Linked DNA regions of Oceanicoccus sp. KOV_DT_Chl. The protein of the gene in region 2 binds, or shares a complex with, the protein of the main gene of each other region. Links are inferred from orthologs where the notes say so. Each region holds a gene or a part of one and is shown on either strand. Other genes may lie near its edges. The genes, in order: rpsG and tig.

Region 1 (3,277 bases), on a different replicon or contig from region 2:
GATCAACCAAGATATCAAGGTGCAATTCACCCATACCAGAAATAATCGTTTGCCCGGTTTCTTCATCCGTTTTAACGCGGAAAGAAGGGTCTTCCTGCGCTAGCTTACCTAGCGCAATACCCATTTTATCTTGATCTGCTTTTGAACGAGGCTCTACCGCTACCGATATAACCGGCTCGGGAAACTCCATCCGCTCAAGTATAATTCTTTCGTTTTCGTCGCATAAGGTATCGCCGGTAGTCACATCTTTTAGCCCAACCGCTGCCGCGATATCACCCGCCAATACTTCTTTAATTTCATTTCTATCATTGGCGTGCATTTGCACCATGCGGCCAACACGTTCTTTTTTCTGTTTCACTGAATTGTAAACCGCGCTACCACTGGTAAGCGTACCGGAGTACACACGGAAGAATGTTAGCGTACCAACAAAAGGGTCAGTCGCAATTTTGAAAGCTAGCGCTGCAAACGGTGCTTTATCATCCGCTTCTCGGGTGGCCAGCGTTTCTTCTTTGTCATCCAGCGTGCCTTCAATGGCTTTAACTTCTGCCGGGGATGGTAAATACTGAATAACAGCATCCAGCATTGCCTGTACACCTTTATTCTTAAAGGCTGAACCACCAAACACAGGCACTATTTCATTAGCGAGAGTACGCTTGCGAATACCCGCAATAATTTCTTCTTCGCTCAGATCGCCATCTTCAAGATACTTCTCCATCAGCTCGTCGTTAGCTTCAGCAGCAGCTTCAATCATATGCTCGCGCATCGCTTCGCACTTTTCGACAAGGTCTGCGGGAATTTCGGCATAATCAAAGGTCATCCCCTGATCATCTTCATTCCATAAAATAGCTTTCATCTTGACCAGATCGACGACGCCCTTAAACTCATCTTCGGCACCGATGGTCATTTGCATGGGCACAGCAACAGCAGCTAAGCGCTCACCCAACTGATCAATAACACTTTGAAAATTAGCACCGGTGCGATCCATCTTATTGACGAATACCATACGCGGTACTTCATATTTGTTTGCCTGACGCCATACTGTTTCTGTTTGGGGCTGTACACCGGACGAGCCACACAACACAACCACTGCACCATCCAACACCCGCAAAGACCGCTCTACCTCAATAGTGAAATCAACGTGCCCGGGGTATCGATAATATTAATGCGGTGTTGCTCAAACTGCTGCTGCATACCCGCCCAAAAACAGGTAGTGGCAGCTGAGGTAATAGTAATACCACGCTCCTGCTCCTGCTCCATCCAGTCCATAGTGGCAGCGCCATCATGTACCTCACCAATTTTGTGAGATAGCCCGGTATAGAACAGCACGCGCTCGGTAGTTGTGGTTTTACCCGCATCTACGTGTGCACAGATACCAATGTTTCGGTAACGAGCAATAGGCGTCTGACGTGCCACTGTTAAATCCTCATTAGCAGATAAGCTAAATTTTTAGTTAGGTTTAAACTTTATCAACACAAGTTAAAAACCAGTGTTTTTTAAAGCTCAAAGGCGCTTCTACGAATAGAAACGCCTTGGCTTGTTTCTCACACGGATACGCCAGTAACTGCCGTATCCAAACACCACTTACTTTAAAAGCGGTAGTGCGAGAACGCTTTGTTGGCTTCTGCCATACGGTGAACATCTTCACGCTTTTTAACCGCAGAGCCTTTACCCTGTGATGCGTCGATGATCTCACCCGCCAAACGCTGGCGCATGGACTTTTCACCACGACCACGTGAGTACTCTACCAACCAGCGCATAGCCAAAGCCGCGCGACGTGATGGACGTACTTCAACAGGTACCTGGTAAGTTGCACCACCAACACGGCGAGATTTAACCTCAACCATTGGCGCGATATTTTCTAAGGCTTCATCGAAAGCTTCGATGGGATCTTTGTTCATTTTTTCTTTAACAATATCCAAAGCACCGTAAACGATACTTTCAGCAACTGATTTTTTACCACTGACCATCACGTGGTTCATGAACTTGGCTAGCGTGAGATTGCCGAATTTAGGATCAGGCAGGATCTCGCGTTTCGCGACGACTCTTCTTCTTGGCATAGTTTTAGCCCTTTTCTTCAGGTTATCCAAACACTGTTTTGCCAGATGCCCTGTGTCTACTGGAGACGGAAGTGGGCGAGTGGGTTAGCAGGGGTTTGGCCTTACTAAGGTTGAAATAAAATTTTAAAGTTTTGCAGTCTTCACTGTAAAACCCATTAGAACCGAAAAACGTATTGGCAGCTTATAGCCTCGTTACTGCCGACGAGTTCCTGTGGGCTGCACCCCCAGAAAAACCTGATATCAGATTACTTAGGACGCTTGGCACCATACTTGGAACGACCCTGCCGACGGGCAGCGACTCCAGAAGTATCCAAACTACCGCGAACTGTGTGATAACGCACACCCGGTAAATCCTTAACACGACCACCGCGAATCAACACAACACTGTGCTCTTGCAAGTTGTGACCTTCACCACCGATGTATGAAGTCACTTCATAACCGTTGGTCAAGCGCACACGACATACCTTACGCAGAGCAGAGTTTGGTTTCTTCGGCGTAGTAGTATAAACACGAGTGCATACACCACGGCGCTGCGGACAAGCCTGCAAAGCAGGAACGTCGCTTTTTTGAACCTTACGTTTTCTCGGCTTACGAACCAACTGGTTGATCGTTGCCATTAAACAAACTCCAAATTTATATGTAAAACTTCTAAACCACCTAGTGCAGAACCAAGCTACAGCTCTTCAATAAGCAGCGGGATTAACAACCACCAAAGCGGGGCTAATCCGTTAAAAGCGGAGCGCGGATTGTATAGATGCGCCCTCCACCAGTCAATAGCTGAAATCTTATGGCTGTTACTGAAACCTTCCCTAAAGGGGTTAGCTCAGCAACATTCATTCAGTTTCTGCCGATTTAGCCCTCTTCCTTAAGCGCCTCCGTTAATGCCGCCTCTATATCGGCTGCACTTACGGTCACTTCTTCATTAGCTGCTAACGCCTCTTCCTTACGGCGCTTGCGTCCAGCATGGTATGCCAAACCGGTGCCTGCGGGAATCAATCGACCTACAACTACGTTCTCTTTCAAGCCACGCAGATAGTCACGCTTACCGGTTACTGCCGCCTCGGTCAATACGCGGGTAGTTTCCTGGAACGAGGCCGCAGAGATAAACGACTCTGTTGCCAACGATGCCTTGGTAATACCCAACAACATACGCTCGAAATTCGCACCAACTTTATCATTCGCTGCCAAAAGTTCGTTTTCTTCCAACAAACGGTTGTACT
Region 2 (3,168 bases):
ATCATCACCGCTGTCTTTAGTATTATTACTCATTGAACGCTCTACCCCGTCTCACTCTCAATCTTCACATTCTTACTGCTAAAGATGCTGCCTTTTAGCTGATATTGCAAGCCCCTATAGCTATATTCGGCCACCATGGTGAATAATTAAGGAGGATTAATCTTTACTTAACTTACGGTTGGACAATACTTCATCAACCAGGCCATATTCCTTGGATGTTTCTGCGTTCATGAAGTTATCCCGCTCAGTATCACGGGCGATGGTCTCATAGTCTTTACCGGTATGCTCAGCCATCAAGTGATTTAAACGCTCCCGGATAATCAAGATTTCACGCGCTTGAATATCGATATCAGTTGCCTGACCCTGAGCACCGCCGCTAGGCTGATGGATCATGGTTCGCGCATTAGGCAGCATAAAGCGCTTGCCCTTGGCGCCACCAGACAAAAGGAAGGCACCCATGCTAGCAGCTTGACCAATACACATAGTACTGACATCCGGCTTGATGAACTGCATAGTGTCATAAATCGATAGGCCAGCTGTGACGGACCCACCCGGGAGTTGATATACAGGTGAATATCTTTATCAGGATTCTCGGATTCAAGGAATAACATCTGCGCGACGATAAGGTTCGCCATATGATCTTCCACTTGCCCAACCATGAAGATTACCCGCTCTTTTAATAGACGTGAGTAAATATCATAGGAACGCTCACCCTTGGCAGTTTGCTCAACCACCATAGGCACCAAACCTAAATTAGTAACTTCTTGCTGATTGATGCTATTAGGATCAAATCTGGACATAGTGTATTCGCTCTCGGGTGTTATCGTGTATTTATTAAGCGCTTAAACAAACAAGCGGCTATCTACGCTGCCGTGTTAGGCAACATAGTATAGCCGCTTGTGTTAAATTGTAGAGTATTCAGAACAATTAGGCCTCTTCTGCTGATGCCTCAGGAGCCATAACTTCGTCGTAGCTGCATTTCTTTTCAGTAACTTTTGCTATCGATAAAAGCTTTTCGACTACAGAATCCTCTAACACCATTGCCTGAATTTCCTGCAACTGCTGCTGGTTACTGTAGTAATAATTTACCACTTCTTCAGGATCCTCATAGGTTGAAGCAAAACCTTCAATAGTTTCTTTAACCTTTTCCGGGTCAGCAGAAATACTCTCTTTGCTGATATATTCGTTCAAAATCAAACCCAGACGAACGCGACGCTCAGCCTGCTCGATAAACATATCATCGGGCAACAGTGAATCAACATCCAGAGAAGCAGCGGCACCGCCAAACTGCTGTACCATTTGACCCTTCAAGCCTGATATCTCTTGCTTAACCAGCGCCTGAGGTAACTGTAAATCGCTATGAATATCAACCAACCCTTCCATCACTTGATTTTTGGTTTTGGATTTAATGCCGTTGTCCAATTCACGCTGCATATTCTGGGTAACATCTTTACGGAACTGCTCTTCACCGCCTTCTTTAACACCGAACTTCTCAAAAAACGCGTCATCCAATTCAGGTAGTTTTTTCTCGGAAACTGAATTCACAGTCACTACAAATTCAACAGCAGCACCTTTCAACTCTTCAGCGTGATAATCTTCCGGAAACGATAAAGACAAGGTTTTTTCTTCGCCTGCACTCATCCCAACAATGCCATCTTCAAAACCGGGAATCATTGAACCCGAACCCAGTACCAGGCTGGAACCTTCAGCAGTACCACCGTCAAAAGCCTCACCATCTTTGGTGCCGGCAAAATTAATGTCTACCGTATCGCCGCTTTTAGCCGCACGCTCAACAGCGTCCAATGTTGATTGCTGCTCACGCAAGGTGGCAATCATCTTATCAATATCAGCGTCAGTAATAGCTGCAACTGGTTTTTCGATAGTAATAGCACTGTAGTCTTTCAAATCCAGCTCAGGGAATACTTCAAAAGTGGCGACGTATTCAAGGTCGCGCCCCTCTTCCAGATTCTTGGGTTCAATGTTAGGCATACCTGCTGGCTTAAGGTTTTCCTGTACTACGGCCTCACTAAAGCTTTGGTTCATCACTTCCTGCAATACCTCCTGACGAACTCCTGCACCAAAGCGCTGCTTCATCACTTTCATTGGTACTTTACCTGGACGAAAGCCATCCAGGCGAACCGTCGATGATGCTTTTTGCAAGCGATTATTGACCTCATTATCAACACGGTCAGCAGGAATACCTACTGTTAACTTACGCTCAAGACCTGAAGTCGTCTGAATTGAAACTTGCATGGAAAAATCCTCTAAACCCCAAATGCGTTCAGGTAATTTTTGCGCAAGAAGGGATATTTTTATCTGAATAAATGGTGCGGACGGAGAGACTCGAACTCTCACACCTTGCGGCACCAGAACCTAAATCTGGCGTGTCTACCAATTTCACCACGTCCGCTTGATCAATAAGGCCTTTAAAAGCGCCGCCCAGTTTTTAATCAACATGAGCTATTTCTGCTAACTAATTGAAATCCCACACCTATAAGTAATGATCCCGTGGGGCACCTCAATCTCAGGGGCGGTGATTCTGCCACATGATGCTAGCCGGTTCAACAGACCTTTTTCGCTTATATCGGCTATTTAGGGTAAGCCAGCAAAAAACTGAGGGATTTTGATGAAGGATTGTACAAATCCAGACCCGAGCAGCTGCCCGGCAGTAACAACGCCTGCTCTGCCGTTAACTCAACCTCACCTGCTTTCAAGCCTGCGTCAATACTCATCAACAAACCATATTTCAGTGGCGAATTAATTTTCAACGCCTCCCCAACCCCCAACACAACACGTTGAACTTCAAAATCCTCAAAATCCACAATACGATCAACCGCAACACCTTTGTTGGCAAAGATAGTCTGATGCGCTTGCTGCTGTGGCGACTCTATATTCATGAGCTCGACTGCCTGCGCCGTATCCCAGTGCGCCTGGGTAAGCACTTTTTGCGCAAAAGACAGAATTAAACGCTCGTATACCGGAGTTTGAAACTCAACCGTCCTAACCCCGTGCTGCAAAGCATGCGGCGTTAAACACGGTACTTTCACCACATCTCCCACAGTAAGCGGCAGCGTATCAGTAAAAGCGTCCATGTGCTGTCGCAGGTCAATCTCTTGCTGCCTCAATTCAACTGGTGTCTGCAGCAACCAATCAGATACCTGCTGAGCA

Evidence for each region.
Region 1: the proteins of tig (region 2) and rpsG are in contact, whole or in part, in a crystal structure (PDB 3GTY), measured with the Thermotoga maritima proteins. The link is inferred for Oceanicoccus sp. KOV_DT_Chl from one-to-one orthologs. Residues at the interface, in WP_004081061.1 of Thermotoga maritima: Glu122, Val124, Val129, Leu130, Tyr133, Glu188, Gly259, Ile262, Tyr263, Glu266, Ser270, Glu273, Gln274, Glu277, Arg308, Gln311, Ile312, Ser315, Tyr316, Glu325, Arg329, Arg336, Leu363, Phe366, Trp367, Arg373, Leu377, Arg381, Leu384, Glu387; in WP_004081843.1 of Thermotoga maritima: Lys34, Lys52, Lys55, Glu59, Arg62, Gln63, Glu66, Asn67, Lys69, Val71, Arg95, Ala109, Lys110, Lys111, Gly112, Arg113, Pro114, Glu117, Glu121, Ile124, Ala125, Tyr127, Asn128, Asn129, Thr130, Gly131, Lys135, Asp139, Arg142, Met143.

The regions. Positions count from the first base shown.
Region 1 is NZ_FQLF01000005.1:818,238-821,514, forward strand. Bases 323-3,277 are described here. They hold rpsG (30S ribosomal protein S7), read right to left. Parts: upstream 2,058-3,277; coding sequence 1,587-2,057; downstream 323-1,586. Other genes in these bases: rpsL (30S ribosomal protein S12), read right to left, coding at 2,303-2,674; rpoC (DNA-directed RNA polymerase subunit beta'), read right to left, coding at 2,910-3,277.
Region 2 is NZ_FQLF01000004.1:149,709-152,876, reverse strand. Bases 91-2,936 are described here. They hold tig (trigger factor), read right to left. Parts: upstream 2,254-2,936; coding sequence 928-2,253; downstream 91-927. Other genes in these bases: UNITIG_RS16225 (hypothetical protein), read right to left, coding at 2,589-2,936. Also shown: ATP-dependent Clp protease ATP-binding subunit ClpX, read right to left, coding at 1-33; more of UNITIG_RS16225, read right to left, coding at 2,937-3,168. UniProt on the Bacillus subtilis protein: Involved in protein export. Acts as a chaperone by maintaining the newly synthesized protein in an open conformation. Functions as a peptidyl-prolyl cis-trans isomerase.